Regions from separate parts of the Cohnella sp. GCM10027633 genome, predicted to be linked through region 1. Evidence: riboswitches for the same ligand, from Rfam matches in the RefSeq annotation. Region 1 holds a riboswitch; the other holds the start of a gene.
The links. Region 1 has a riboswitch for cyclic di-AMP ahead of ACFQZG_RS26930 (TrkH family potassium uptake protein). Riboswitches for the same ligand answer to the same signal wherever they lie in the genome.
Positions count from the first base shown of each region.

Region 2: it holds a riboswitch for cyclic di-AMP, as region 1 does, so the genes downstream of both, ACFQZG_RS23745 (C40 family peptidase) here and ACFQZG_RS26930 (TrkH family potassium uptake protein) in region 1, are expected to answer to the same signal.

Region 1 covers NZ_JBHTGV010000022.1:35,992-43,948, forward strand. Annotated here, with positions in the region: gene ACFQZG_RS26920 (polysaccharide deacetylase family protein) at 1-304, opposite strand, end outside; gene ACFQZG_RS26925 (potassium channel family protein) at 384-1,046, opposite strand; gene ACFQZG_RS26930 (TrkH family potassium uptake protein) at 1,058-2,410, opposite strand; cyclic di-AMP (ydaO/yuaA leader) riboswitch at 2,490-2,671, opposite strand; gene ACFQZG_RS26935 (hypothetical protein) at 2,944-4,665, shown strand; gene uvrC (excinuclease ABC subunit UvrC) at 5,243-7,189, opposite strand; gene ACFQZG_RS26945 (YqzM family protein) at 7,401-7,547, shown strand; gene ACFQZG_RS26950 (SLC13 family permease) at 7,635-7,957, opposite strand, start outside.
Region 2 covers NZ_JBHTGV010000015.1:27,790-35,746, reverse strand. Annotated here, with positions in the region: gene ACFQZG_RS23755 (fibronectin type III domain-containing protein) at 1-1,933, shown strand, start outside; gene ACFQZG_RS23750 (DEAD/DEAH box helicase) at 2,078-3,370, shown strand; gene ACFQZG_RS23745 (C40 family peptidase) at 3,911-4,438, opposite strand; cyclic di-AMP (ydaO/yuaA leader) riboswitch at 4,443-4,585, opposite strand; gene ACFQZG_RS23740 (hypothetical protein) at 4,802-5,611, opposite strand; gene ACFQZG_RS23735 (M1 family metallopeptidase) at 5,623-7,617, opposite strand; gene ACFQZG_RS23730 (hypothetical protein) at 7,849-7,957, shown strand, end outside.

The DNA of each region.
Region 1 (7,957 bases):
GATCGGGATGCTTCTGGCTGCGCGTGCCCATCGCGAAGAAGGTCGCCTTCACACGCTTCTTTTTCAAGACGTCGAGCACTTGCCCCGTGAATCTCGGATCCGGAACATCGTCGAACGTCAACGCCACCTTCCGGACTTCCCGGGACGCGGACAGCACGAACACCCCTTCGAATCGGCGCTCGAGCTCCGTCCACTGAATGCCCGGCGGGACGGCTTCCGCCCTGCGCGCAAGCCCCGCGAAACTTAAAAAGGCGACGGTGCCCGCCAGCACCATCACCGCGATTCTTCTACCCCTACCTGTCATTGCGCCACCCTCCCGGGACCGTTCGTCTCCCTATATCCTGAGCGAGTGGCAATGATTTCATACCCGTGCAATCGATCGTCTATCGGTTGATCGACTCCTGGAATTGTTCGATCTGCTGGTTCGTCCCGATGACGACCATGACGTCTTTCTCCGCGAGCACGTCCTTCGCGACCGGAGCGATAATGATGCCCTTCGGCTTATTGATCGCCACGATGCTGCAGCCGAACCGTCCTCTCGGATTGACGTCGTCGAGCGACTTGCCCGACAGGCATTGCGGCACGGCAAGCTCCGCGATCGTGTATTGCTTGGATAGTTCGATGTAATCGAGCAGGTTCGGCGACACGAGCTGGTGCGCCACGCGAACGCCCATGTCCCGCTCCGGATAGATGACGCGATCGACGCCCATCCGCTCCAGCACGCGTCCGTGCAAGTCGGACACCGCCTTGGCGACGACCTTCTTGACTCCGAGCTCCTTCAGCAGAATCGTCGCGAGGATGCTTGCCTGGATGTCGTCGCCGATCGCGACGACGCCGCAGTCGAAGTTGCGGGCCCCGATCGAACGGAGCACCTCTTCCTCCGTCGCGTCCGCCACGACGACGTGCGTCAGCACGTTCGACAGCTCTTGGACCGTCTCTTCGTCGCGGTCGACGCCGAGCACCTCGTAGCCTAATTGGATGAGCTCGCGGCCGATGCTCGAACCGAAGCGGCCTAAGCCGATAATGACGAATTGATTAAGTCTCATGTGCGTTGCTCCTACCCGATTATGATTTTACCTTCCGCATGACGGAACCTCGCTCGCTCCGGCTTCGGCGCCAACGCATAGGTCAACGTGAGCGGCCCGAGCCTGCCGACGAACATCAGCATAATAATGGTTAGCTTGCCCGGTAACGTCAAATCCCCCGTCAACCCCATCGACAGGCCGACCGTGCCGAACGCCGACGTCGCTTCGAACAGGATTTTCAGGAACGCCGCGTCCTCCGTCGTGCACAGGATCATCGTTCCGAGCATCACGATGCCGATACAGAACAACGTAACGGTAACGGCCTTATATACGCGCTCCTGCGCGAGCCGCAGACGGAACAGCACGACGTCCTCCTTGCCCCGGATCATCGCCAGCACCGCGCCGAACAGAACCGCGAACGTCGTCGTCTTGATGCCGCCTCCCGTCGAACCGGGAGACGCCCCGATGAACATCAATATAATAATGAAGAATTGCGTCGCCTGGCGGAAATCCGCGACGTCAACGGTCGTGACGCCGCCCGAGCGCGTGGTGACCGATTGGAACAGCGCGTCGAGCAGCTTCTCTCCGATGTGCTTGTCGCCGACGGAGTTCGGATTCGTATATTCGAATACGAAGATGATAAGCATTCCGAGAACGATCAGCGCGCCGCTAACGGTAAGGACGACTTTCGTATGAAGCGACAGCCTGCGCCGGGCGTTACGGTGCCTTAAGTCGAATAAGTCGGAAAGGACGATGAACCCGAAGCCGCCGAGAATGATGAGAGCCATCGACAAGAGGTTCATATAGAGATCGCCCGAGTAGCGGGAGAAGCTGCTGAAGTCGCCCGATAGGTCGAAGCCGGCGTTATTGAAAATCGAGATCGAGTGGAACACGCCATGATAGAGCGCCTGCCCGAAGCTCATGTCGAAGCTGAATCGGATTGTGAACAGCGCCGCGCCGACCGATTCGATCGCGAGCGCGAAGAAGACGACCTTGCGGACGAGCCGCACGAGACCTTCGATGCTGCCCTGATTGAGCGACTCTTGCAGAATCAGTCTTTCCTTCAAGGAGATGCGCCTTCTCAGAATGAGCGCGAACAACGTCGCCATCGTCATGAAGCCGATGCCGCCGACCTGCACGAGAAGGAGAATGACCCAGTGGCCGAACGTGGAGAACTGGGAGCCGGTATCATGGACGACGAGTCCGGTGACGCAAGCGGCCGATGTCGAAGTGAACAAGGCGTCTATGTAAGAGATCGACTTCCCGTCCGCTGAGGCGATCGGCAGCTTGAGCAACTGCGCGCCTAAGAAGATGACGAAGGCGAAGCCGAGCAGCAGCGTTCTCGGGGGAGATGCGCTGAACCAGCGAATGACTTTATTGAACATGCCGTATTCCCCTCTGCTAATAGCTCTCGAACGCACAAAAAAGAAGCACTGGAGCTCCAATGCTTCGCGTTAGCATGCGAGTCCTGTTCCGTGCAGCCTGCGAGGTTAGCTGTCGGGTTCGGGCTCGAAACAGACGCGCCCTATCCGCCGCTCGGCTTCGAGCGGACTGGAATTCACCCCGGGATCTCCGAATACAATAGCTTGTACCGGCGATCGGTTGGTTCCCCCGTTTTCCGTGAAGAAATTCGGCTGGTTCTTTTATAGGATCGTTCATGGACGTACCATCGAATTATATGCTTTCCGGGTAGACGTAACAACATCAAAAAGGAGGCAAACAACCGCGTTTCGCCGATAATTAGCACCGTTACCTCATCCGATCCGTCGCTCATGCGTCCGCACATCGATTATCGACGGCTTTTCTTTCATTTTCGCCAAAAATACGAGATACTTAAGGGATAATTCGGGACGCCGGGACGACCCGGTCCCCTGAAACCGTTTACTTCACGCCTTACCACGAAAGGATGCGTAGGCATATGCCCGCACATGATCAGGATACACTGTCCCGCCGATGGGTGTGGACCGCCGCGATCGGCTTGGCTCTCTTCCTTCTCATACAAGTTCTGCCGACTTCCCTGCAGGTATTCAAGACCGAGGATCACGACGTCTTAACCCGCGCCCAAGCGGAGAATAAAGCGCTGTCCGCGGCCGCGGACAGATTCGGCGTCGCGCGCTCCGACGTGTCCGAGACGACCGTAACTCACCTGTCGGATAGCGACGCGGTCGGTTATTACAGTAAGAACGATCTTGGGAAGGCGTACGACGATCGCCTGGACGCGACGATGCCGACCGATTACTACCGCGTCGATCTGCATCTGGCCGGCGATGGCGGCACCTTGCGCCTGCTGCTCCACCTGGAAACCGGCAGTCTCGTCGGTTGGCGGCACGCCGCGGTTGCAGGGGCTTCCGCGGGCGGCGCCGCGCCTGCGTTGGAGAGCGGCGGCGGGGCGGAACAAGCGGCTCGCGCACTCCACTATGCCGAAGCGTGGGGCGTTCATGGCGACGACTGGGAATGGACCGGCCGAACGCAGCCGGACGGCAGCTCCTTGTTCGTCTCCAAGAAGCCGCTGGGCGAAGCGGAACCGTGGCTGAGCGTGCGCGCGCCTGCCGGTTTCGAAGCGACCGCTTCCTCCCTGCCTCCTTGGAAAGGCGGATTCGTCGTATACGGCACGCAGCTTCCGGCGGAGTTTCTTAGCTATATGGATAAGCAAGAGCATCTCGCTTCCGAGTGGTCCAAGTACGGGTACATCTTGCCGGAGCTGTTCATGCTCGTCTGCGCGATCGTCGCGGCGGGAACGTACGTCGGGCATAGCTCGTACCGTAGAGGCATTTTCCTGGCCGGCTTGTTCTTCGTGCTCTACGTCGCCTATTCGTACAACATGATCCCCGGCATGCGCGCCAGCGTGATGGGGGTATCGACCGACAAGTCCGACGCATTCGATCCGACCTTGCTTACCGTGAGCATCATCATCTATGGCGCGATGGCGTTGCTCACGTACTTAGCCGCCGTCGGCGGAGACGGTTTGTGGAAGTCGATGGGCTATTCGCTGTGGCCGAGATGGAAGGAAGCCGGATATGGCAACGCGGTGCTGAAAAGCATGAAGACCGGCTACTTCCTCGCCTTCATTCTGCTCGGCGCGCAATCGGTCGTGCTCATCGTGCTGGAGCAATCTCTCGGGTCGTTCGCCTCCTCCGATCCTTCGCAGTCCATGTACAACATGACGTATCCGTTGCTGCTGCCGGTGCTCGCATGGTGCGCCGGCATCTCCGAGGAGCTACAGAGCCGCCTGTTCGGCATCGGTCTGTTCCGCAAATGGTTCGTAGGCGGCGCGCGCAAGCTGCTTCGCCGGGAACCGTCGGCTCGCGCCGCTTCCTGGCTGACGTTCGCCGCCATGGTGCCGCCGGGCTTGCTGTGGGCGTTCGGGCACGTCGGCTATGCGGTGTATCCGGTGTACACGCGCGTCATCGAGCTGGTGCTGCTGTCGCTATTGTTCGGCTGGTTCATGCTTCGCTTCGGCCTCATGGCCGTCATCTTCGCCCACGTGACGCTCGACGCCGTCCTCATGGGCGTGCAGATGATGACCGACGGGTTGCCGGGCGATTACTGGGGCGGATTGTTCAGCCTCGTCATGCCGGGGCTCGCCGGCCTCGCGATCTGGCGGCTTCATCGAATGCTCCGGCGTCCGGGTTCCGCGTAAAGTTTGTCGCCAGGCTGGAGCTATGGCACGGCCGGCGATCGTGAGGGGCTGCGTTGCAGCGCTTATCGTCACTATCCCTTCGGGTCAGAGGACGCTGAAGTTCGGTTGGGTCGAACAGCAGGCGCGGATTGCGGGCATTATATCGCTTATCGTCACTATCTCCTCGGGTCAGGGGACGCTGGAGATCGGTTTGGTCGAACTGCAGGTGCGGATAGCGACGGTTGGCGTACTGTAGTTTGGATTGCTCAAACTGTAGGCGATGTTTACTTCAATTCGCGAGCTGCAGTTCGGGTTAGTCGAACTGCAGGCGCGAATTGCGGCGGTTGGCGTGCTATAGTTTGGATTAGTCGAAGTGCATACCAAAAAGGCAGTCTTTCTAGGAAGATCATCCCCCGTGGGGTCTCTTCCAGAAACGACTGCCTTTTTAACTCGATGCCACCGCGCTATTGCGAGAAATCCCGCCACTCTCGCCTCAGTAACTCGACGCCCCCGCGTTATTACGAGCAACCTCGCCACTCTCGCCTCAGTAACTCGATGCCACCGCGCTATCCGTACCCGTGTGGCTGCTCCGCGCCCGCTACTCCGCGTTCAACGCCTCTAGAATACGCGCCGCCAACGCCTCGCCGATGGAGACCGCCTTGAAGTCCTCGGGCTTCGCTTCTTTAATCGCCTTCAACGAGCCAAAATGCTTGAGCAGCTGCTTGCGGCGCTTCTCCCCAATGCCCGGAATGGCGTCGAGCTTGGAGGCGACCATTCCTTTCGCCCGCTTCTCCCGGTGGAACGTGATCGCGAAGCGATGCACCTCGTCTTGGATGCGCGTCAGCAAGTAGAACTCCTGGCTGTCGCGCGCGAGCGGCACGGGCTCCGGCGGATCGCCGACGAGCAACTCCGCCGTTCGGTGCTTGGCATCCTTGGCAAGGCCGCACACCGGAACATCGAGACCGAGCTCGTTCGAGAGCACGTCCATGACCGAGGCGATATGCCCCTTGCCGCCGTCGATAACGATCAGGTCCGGCAGCGGCAGTCCTTCCTTCAGCACCCGCTCGTAACGGCGGCGAACGACTTCGCGCATCGTCTCGTAATCGTCGGGACCTTCGACCGAACGCACATTGTACTTGCGGTACTCTTTCTTATCCGGCTTCCCGCCGACGAACACGACCATCGCCGACACCGGCGACGCGCCTTGAATGTTCGAGTTGTCGAACGCCTCGATCCGGTTCGCGCTCGGAATGCCGAGCAGCTCGGCCAAGCCGTCCGCCGCCTTCACGGTGCGCGTCTCGTCCCGCTCGATCAGCTTGAACTTCTCCTCGAGCGCCACGCGCGAGTTGTCGCATGCCATCGCGACGAGTTGCCGCTTCGAGCCGCGCTGCGGGAACGCCACCCTGATCTTCAGCCAGCGGCGCAGCGAATCGCCGAGTTCTCCGCCCGTCTCGGCGACGACTTCCGCGCCCGCTTCCCCGCCGCCGGCGGCATCCTCTGCCGCCAACGTGGCGACCGCGCTCGCTCCGGTCAAGCCCGCGGACGGCACATCCGCCGCCAGAGCCTCCTCCTCGGGAGGCAGCGGCAACAGCATCTCGCGCGGAAGCGCCGGATTATCGCTGTAATACTGGGTAACATAGCTGAGAAAATCGTCGTAAGGATCCCCGTAGTAAGGGAACACGGACATGTGGCGTTGGTTCATTTTGCCTTGGCGCATGTAGAGAATCTGCACGCACATCCAACCCTTGTCGACGGCGTAACCGAACACGTCGCGGTCCATCGCGTCGGTCATGTTAATCGTCTGCTTCTCCATGAGCGCGTCGATCGCCGTCATCTGGTCGCGGAATTCCCGCGCCCGCTCGAACGCCAGCTCCTCGGCCGCTTCCTCCATCTTGCGCTTCAGCTCGCGCCGAATGTCGGCATGGCCGCCGTTCAGGAACCGCGCGATCTCCGCGATCATCTCGTCGTACTTCGCCTGATCGACCGTATATTCGCACGGCGCGACGCATTGGCCGAGATGATAGTACAAGCACACTTTGTCCGGCAGCACGTTGCACTTGCGCAACGGGTACAGCCTGTCGAGCAGCTTCTTCGTCTGCTGGGCCGCGAACGCGTTCGGATACGGGCCGAAATATTTGCCTTTATCCTTCACGACCCTCCGCGTAACCTCGAGCTTCGGATGCGCTTCGTGCGTGATTTTCAGATAGGGAAACGACTTATCGTCCTTAAGCAGCACATTGTACCTCGGGTTATGCTCCTTGATCAGGTTGCACTCGAGAATGAGGCACTCGGTATTGCTCGCGGTGACGATATATTCGAAATCCCGGATTTCCGAGACCAGCTTCTGCGTCTTCCCGTCGTGGCTGCCGTTGAAGTACGAGCGCACGCGGTTCTTCAGCACCTTCGCCTTGCCTACGTATATGATGCGGCCTTCGCCGTTCTTCATCAGGTAACAGCCCGGCTGATCCGGCAATAACGCCAGCTTGTGGCGAATGTTCGCCATCGCTTCCTCTCGGCTTACGGCCGGAGGCGTCGTATGATCCATGCGGGGCACCCCGTTCTCTTCGTCTTGCGGCGTCCGGGGACATGCGTCCGCCAGAACATCCGTTCCTCCATTGTACCACAGACGGGAGCCGTTGCGGATTCGCCTGCGCCCCCGATGTCGCAAACTTGTCACAACGCTCGACTTGCACGTCTTTACAACAAAAAGCGAAGTTGGGTATACTATCAGTATCGAACGTCTCAGGAGGCTTACCATGGAAAACGTGAGAGATCCGCGCCAACACATTAACGAAGAACCGCGCGACGACTTGCAAGACACGACAATGGGCTTTATCGGCATGTTCGGCTTCATGTTCGTCGTGTTCACCGTTGCGGTTGTCATTAAATTTATCATTTCGTAACTCCGGCCTAACCAACGAACGAAAAAAAACGCATTCCGAATCCCCGCGGGGAACCCGGAATGCGTTTTTTTTCGTTCCCTTGCTTCGTTAATCGATCAAGCCGAGCCACTTCCAATACGGCACGCTCGCCAGTACCGCCGCCATCGCCGCAGCCGCGTAGCCGAGCGCCATCCACTGGCCTTGCCGATGGCTGAACGACTTCCCTTCCGCGCTGTAATAGGCGGTCAAATACGTCGGCGATTGATATGCGAAGAAGAACGGATCGGTCGACAGCAGAATGACGAACACGAGCACCCACGGATGGATGCCGGCCTGCTCCGCCAGCGGAAGCAACGCCACGACGAGCAGAATGAGCGCCGGATCGTCGCGCACGACGAACGTGACGACGAACGATAGCAGCATGACCGCCG
Region 2 (7,957 bases), on a different contig from region 1:
GACGTTATCGACGGGCGGACCGCCGGGGCAGATCATTCTAACGCCGGATATGCTTCTGGATGAACGCGGTATTGAAGGTGGCAAAGAGCGATTGGTCGACGACCAGACGGCGACGGCTCCTCGTACTGCAGAGGCGTATCGGTGGAATGCCGGCAACAAGGCGATCTATCATCCCGCCAGCGTCGTTATTGATCTTGGCACGGAATATGCGTTGACGAGCATCAACATTCTGGATTCGAACGGTTCCGGTCCCGTAGAGGTGTCGACGGGCACCCCGTTCGCTTGGACGTCGCAGTTCACGGATCCGATGACGAAATTCAACCTATGGAGCAATCATGCCGTCACGACGACGACGCGGTACGTAAGGCTTGCTGTCCAGAACAATGGACCATGGATCGCCGAGATCGTTCTGTACGGATCTCAGGTCGGGCCGCCTCCGGTGACGCCAGTGCCGGTTGCGCCTGCTCTTCCGGTAATGAATGATCTCGTTGGCATCAACGCGTTCGTGGATGATCCGGCATCGGTTACGCAAGTGGCGAAGTTCATTCGCGAATACCATAGCTGGAACTGGGACGAGGGAGATATATGGCCGTTTAATCCGATCAACACGACGAGCTACCCCGGTTATCCGAACAATCAGAATAAGTTCGCGCCTAGCTGGGCTGGAGGCGGCGGATGGAACTTCGACAACTACTACGGCGGCTTGAAGGCGAGCGGGACTACGGTATCCCCGGCTATCAAGGAGAGCGTAGCCTGGCTGACCGCGGGCAGCGAGAACAAGCCGTTGTCCGCCGGCGAGAACGCCTTGATGCCTGCTTCTTATATCGAGCATGCGGATCATATGTATCAATACGCCGCGCGATACGGAAGCACCGTCGTTGCCGACGGCAACCTGAAGCTGGCCTCGGGACAGGCGCGTAGCACCGGGCTCGGCTATCTCGACTACTTCGAGAACTGGAACGAGCCGGACAATACGTGGGACACGCTTGCAGATTATTTTAAGCCATATGAATTCGCCGCCATGTCCAGCGCCGACTATGACGGGCATCTCGGTACGCTCGGAAGCACGGTCGGCGTGAAGAACGCCGACCCGAACGCGAAGATGGTTATGGGCGGTCTGAGCGATCCGAAGCTGGAATACTTGCGCGCGCTTAAGTTCTGGTCGGATAACAATCGCGGCGGGAGCTTCCCGTTCGACGTCATCAACATCCATTATTACAGCCACGACGGGGCAACCCAGAGCGAAGGCACGGTAGGCATCAGTCCGGAGGCGGACGATATGAAGGGTGCCTTGTCCAAGATCGTGGAATTCCGCAACAAGTACTATCCTGACAAAGAAGTGTGGATTACCGAGTTCGGCTATGATACGGATACGGCTTCGAAGCAACGAGTACCGACAATCTCCGGACAGACCATCTATGAGACGCAGGCGAATTGGATCATCCGTTCCTATTTGGCGGCAGCGGCTGCCGGCGTCGACAAGGCAGCGATGTTCATGCTGCGGGATGTGGAGCTTGCTCCAGGAGTCACCATGTCGAAGTTCTATGCGAGCGGTCTAGTCGGACGGAAGGATCAAGGCTATCCGAAGAAAGATTCGTGGTATTACTTGTACACCTATCGTAATACTCTTGGAGAGATGTACTACCTCGGCGAGCAGCAGGATTCCAGCAATCCGAACGTGATGATCTACAAGTTCAAGAGCGCTACGAGCAACGCTGGCGCCTATGTTGTCTGGAACAAGACGAGCAACAACTCTCAAACCAACGGCTATAGCCTCGCGCTGCAGGGCAATCCGACGAGCGCGTCGCAGGTGGAGATGGTCGACGGAGATACGGACGGCGTGACTTCCGCGCTGACGATTTCCGGCGACAAGAAGGTGACGGTCAACGTAAGCGAGAAGCCATTGTTCGTGCTGGTCAACGAAATTCAATAATACGGATACGAGGGGGCCCCGCGCAGCGCGGGGTCTCTTCTTGCGCAAGCCGACGATCGGTTGCCGGAGGTGCCGGGTTGCGCGTTCGGTGCAGGAGAGGTATGATCGAACAATCAGCGTAGAACGTATGATTAAGGAGACCTTATGACATTCCAGGACTTGAAGTTAATTCCGCAGATTCTGCGGGCATTGGAGCAAGAGAATTACGCGACGCCGACGCCGATCCAGGAGCAGGCTATACCGGCCGTGCTGGAGGGCCGAGACTTGTTCGGTTGCGCGCAGACGGGGACGGGGAAGACGGCGGCATTCTCGCTGCCGATCATCCAACTGCTGAGCCAGCAGCCGTCGGGCAGCCAAGGGCAGAAGCGGCACATCCGGTCGTTGATTCTGACGCCGACGCGCGAGCTCGCGATTCAGATCGACGATAACATCCGCGCGTACGGCAAGTTCACGAAGCTGCGGAGCGCGGTCATCGTGGGCGGCGTGTCCCAAGTCCGGCAAGAGGAGTCGCTCGCGCGAGGCGCGGACATTGTCATCGCGACGCCCGGCCGGTTGATCGACTTGATGAATCAGAACGTCGTCGACTTGCGGCACGTTCAGATTCTCGTATTGGACGAAGCGGACAGAATGCTGGACATGGGCTTCATTAACGATATGAAGCGAATCATCGCGAAGCTGCCGGCTAAGCGGCAGACGCTGTTCTTCTCGGCGACGATGCCGCCGGAAATTTCACAGATGGTGCAGACGCTGCTTCACAACCCGGTGAAAGTGGAAATTACGCCGGTGTCGTCGACGGCGGAGCGCATCGATCAATCGGTGTATCTCGTGGATAAGCCGAACAAGCTGCAATTGCTCGTCGATCTGTTGCAGGACAAGTCGATCGTATCGGCGCTCGTGTTCACTCGCACGAAGCATGGAGCGGATCGCGTCGTACGCGGATTGACGAAGGCGAAGATCACGGCGCAGGCGATCCACGGCGACAAGTCGCAGAACGCCCGCCAGGCGGCGCTGAACAACTTCAAGAGCGGCGCGACGCGCGTGCTCGTGGCGACGGACATCGCGGCTCGGGGCATCGACATCGACGAGTTGTCGCACGTGATCAACTACAACCTGCCGAACATTCCGGAGACGTACGTGCACCGCATCGGACGTACCGGCCGGGCAGGGCTGAGCGGCATCGCGATCTCGTTCTGCGAATACGAGGAGCTGCCGTACTTGAAGGACATCGAGAAGCTGATCAAGAAGCCGGTTCCGCGGGTGGAAGGTCATCCGTATCCGATGGAGATTTTCGAAGTCGCGGGGAAGAGCGATAACAAGGGACAGCAGAATGCGCCCGCGAAGACTCGCGAGCCCGTTGCGGCGGCGAAAGGCCGTCCGCAAGGCGGCAACGGCGGCGGTGGCAACGGCGGTAATGGCGGCGGTCGAAGACGCCGCTAACGCGGTGCCGACTTCCCGCGTGAACGTGCGTGCGTTAGCGTTATGAGGTAACGTTAAATCGTCGCGAGCTCGTCCAATGGGATTTTAACGTTATGAGGTAGCGTTAAACAGTCGCGAGCTCGTCAAACGAGATTTTAGCGTTATGAGGTAGCGTTAAATCGTCGCGAGCCCGTCCAATGAGATTTTAGCGTTATGAGGTAACGTTAAATCGTCGCGAGCCCGTCCAATGAGATTTTAACGTTATGAGGTAGCGTTAAAATCTCGCGAGTGCGCCGAACGGGATTTTAGCGCTATGAGGTAGCGTTAAAGCGTCACGAACGCCTCGAACAAGAATTTAGCGTTACGAGATCGCGTTATTGTTTCATGTAGGCTTCGTCCGGGTAATTAGCGTTATCAGATAACGCTAACTACACGGGCGGGGCGTATGGGGTTCGCGTTAGGAGAAGGCGTTCATCCTCGCCGGCGCCTCCGAACGTCCCCATACAACGAAGAAACCCCGCCAATTGGCGGGGTTTCTTCATGCGTCGGGTCAGCCGAAGCTTACTCCAACGGTTCGTCGGTGGCTGCATCCGCAGGTCCGATCAATTCGGCGTCCGCCGGATCGAACTCGGTCGCCAGTGCTTGGTAAGTTTCCGTGTCCATAACGCGGCGGGCGGTCACGTAAGTGTTCGCGTACGATTTCTCGGAGAGGGCGCTGATCGTGATGCCCTTCCTCGTGGAAGCATGGGCGAATTTGCCTTCGCCTACGTAGACGCCCACGTGAGAGATCGTCCGGCCGTTCGTCTTGAAGAACACGAGATCTCCCGGACGCAGATCGTCCTTGGAGACTTTCTTGCCTTGGGTTGCCTGCGATCTCGAATCCCTCAGGAGATCGATGCCCAATTTCTTGAATACGTACTGCGTGAAGCCGGAGCAGTCGAAGCCTTTGGTCGTCGTGCCGCCGTACCGGTAATCGATGCCGATCAGCTTGTCGACCTCCGTGTCCAGCTTGGAACTCGCGAATACGCTTCCGACTTGGACGAGCAGGAGCAAAGCAAGCGAGAACAGAATGACGGATAACTTGCGCAAAGCTGGTGACTCCTTCCAATGCCTACGAGGTTAGCTGGAGGGTTCGGTTGAAGGTTCCCTATGGCTCCTCTGATGCGAAGCCAATTCACCCGTACTAATTGGTTCCCCCGTTCCCCGGTGTGCGCGAGGACTCGGCAAATTTTTTACACTCAGCCTTAGATATTCGGTGATTATGGCGAATTTCCTGCAATTACTAAATGAGAATTTCCTAATCTAAAGCGGATTACTGGGTATTCACACCCCTCCTTTTCGCACATTTTTACTCGCCGATAATAACGCCAAACCCCGGCCGCCCACCCGAGAAGGGGGCAACCGGGGAATGTCCCGTGAAGCTTCGTGTCGAACGAGGGACGAGGAGATGGCTTACGATTCGCGCCATACGTGGTATTGGGAAGCCGATGTCCACAGCGTCAGCAGCGAGCGGACGAAGTGGAAGGCCTGATGCAGCGCGACGGCGAGGAAGCCCGACCAGAGAAACGTGACGGCCGAAGCCGCGAGCGATACCGCGATCCCGATGCCGAGCATGACGAGCGTGACGGCGATCAGAGGCAGCCCTTTGCGCAGCGCGAGTCCGATGCTTCTCAGAATGCCGTCCTTCGAGACGGCTCCGAACTGCATGAATTGGAACAGCAGGTGGAGCAGGAATCCCCACGCAAGCCATGCGATGGCGTAGGGGGCCAGCTCTCGCAGCCAATCCGAGACGGAGCCTACGGCATAGAAGCGATCGCGGGCAAGCGGGACGAGCCAAAGGGCAGGGAGCGCGGATAGCGCGTTCTCCAGCCAGTAAAGCGCGGTTACCGATTTCCATGACCGCTTCATTCCGGACAATACCAGCGTGCCTTCTCCGTCCCTCGAGTGATGGAAGGAGTAGTAGACGCCGGCGTTGAGCAGGGGCGTGAGGATCATCCGCATGAGCAGCAGCGCGCCGAGCAGCGTCAGCGTCTCGTTCAGCATGTCGGTCTTGAGCAGGCGGAACTGCGCTTCGACGAGGAACAGCTGGGCGGCGTTCGCGTTCGGATGGTCGCCGGGGTAGCGCGCCAGAATCGGCGTCACGATCCCGTCGACGAACCGGTACAGGAAGAATCCCCATAGCAGGCGGTACAGGAAAAGGAGAACCAACACATACTTATGCCGGAGAGTCGTGTCCCATCCCATTTTTAATCGTTCTCTCATCTGGCGTCACCTCACCATGCTATCGTTCCGAACAAGCCTTCGATTACTTGCGTGATGCCTGCCGACCATCGTGTCCGTTCCTGCTGCTGCACTTCCGCCTTCAAATAGTTGTTGTACCTGCGATTGTCGAGCACGACGTTGAGCGACGGATCGATGGCCGCGAACGAGAGCGGAGAGGCGGATAGGAGTTGAACTTGGACATGGTCCTGCACGCCGTCCCACGTCCGTCTGGCCGTCTGTCCGTCCTCGAACCGGAACAACACGTTGACGGACTGCGCGCTGCCGCCATGGCGTCGAATGAGGACTCGGGACTCGTAGCCTTCTTCGGTCTTGCGGCTGTAGATGCCGTCGACGGAGAAGTCGGCCATCTCGGCGCGCTGCACGTACGATTGGAAGAAGTCGTCCCACTTCGACTTGGTAACCGTCTCGACGACCTTCTGGAAGTCGGCGTAGCTCGGGTGCTTAAACCGGTATTTCTGATAATAAGTCCGCATGATCTTCGCCATCGTCTTGTCCCCGACTTGCCGCTCCAGGGCGGTAAGCACGAGCTTGCCTCTCAGGTAGACGTTCTCGGCGTACCGGTCGGAATCGCGGAACTGCCAAGACGATTGATTGAGCGGCTCCGGATTCGTCAAGTAGCTCGCTTCGATCGGCGTATTCGGCGATACGCCGTAGATGGCGGACATGAGCTTATCTTCCGTGTAAGAGGTGAAGCCTTCGTCCAGCCAGGCTTCCTCGAATTCGTTCGAGGCGACGAGGCCGTACCAGTATTGGTGCGCGATCTCGTGCACGAGGGTGCGCTCGAGGTCGTAGCCCGGGTTCTTGTTGTCCGCGGCCGCGGCGGTGACGAGCGTCGGGTATTCCATGCCGCCCGCTCCGTTAGCGTCCGCCGGCGGCACGACGACGGAGAGCGTCGCGTAAGGATACTCGCCGAACCATTCGCCGAGCTTGGCGAGCGCCGACTTGGCCGCGTGCATATAGCGGTCCTGCAGCTCCGCGTGGAGCGGATCGAGATAAAGCTTGATCCGGACGCCGGGAATGCCGGGAGAGGAGAACGAGTCTTCCACGAACGTGAAGGAAGGCGATGCGGACCAAGCGAAATCGTGCACGTCGTCCGCGTAAAATTGTACCGTCTTCCGTCCGTTCGCGACGCTCGGCGTCTTCGTCTGGAAGCCGGTCGCCGCCACCTTGTAATCTTGCGGCACGTTGATGCGGACGTTGTAGATGCCGAAGTCGGAATAGAATTCCGAGTTGCCGTGGTATTGATGCAGGTTCCAGCCTTCGGCCGTTCGGCCTCGGGTGCCGGCCGTCTCGTAGACTGCGAGCTTCGGAAACCATTGTCCCGCCATGACGAACTCGCCGGCTTTGCCCATGCGCGCGAATACGTCAGGCAGCTTGACGCTGTATTTCATACGCAACGTGACGGACGAGCCGGGCTTGACCGCCTGCGGAAGCCGAAGCGTGACGAGCGTGCGGTCCGCCTTGTTGCCGTCGTCGGGCTGAACGTAGTGGATACGGGGGAGAAGCGTCTCGCCTTCTTCGGTCGTGAGCTCGGTCAGCTCCATGCTGCCGTAGCTGCCTTCTTTCATGCGGTCGTTGCGCAACTGCCCGCCGGTCTCGGCAAGGAACGTGCTGCCGGGAGAGAACGCGTTCGGGTACAGGTGGAAGTACAGGTCGGCGACCGGCTTGCGCCCGGTGTTCTTCCACGTGACGGTCTGCTCGCCGGCAAGCGTTCCTTCTTGTTCGTTCAGCTTCACGCTGACGTGGTATTCGGTGACCCGGTTGCTGAGCACGACCGGCTTGGGCGTCAGCGGAGCGTCCGGGGCGGGATCGGCTTTCGGCTGCACCGAGGAAGGCGGGGCGGCGGCGAACTCCGCGGAGAGCTCGGAGGCCGGCAGCGAATATTGCTCCACCCAGGCTTCGGCGAAGCCGAACCTCACGGAGCTTACCAGGATTGCGGCGGCCGCGACGAATAGCAGCACGCGCAGCGAACGGCGTTCAGGCATACGGATAACCCTCCCGTTGACAAGCATCTACGGGATATATATGACGGTTGTCCTTCGTTCATGCACCTGTCCAACCGGGAATTGCTCTTATGCGGAAGGGAAGACGGCAAGCGGTTGGGGACGCGATAAAATATCGATATTTTAAAGTGAAAGCATTTACATCCGTTCGCGGGAGATGGTAGATTCTCCTTAGCGGCGCTTGTAAATCCGTACGAACGGGGGTGTGCGATAGTGAACGCGAGAAGCAGAACGACCGTCGCGGTGGCGGCCATCGCGGCCGCGTTAGTCGTCGCCTCCGGAATCGCGCTGCTGCAAGCCTATGCCAAGGATTCGCCGCGGG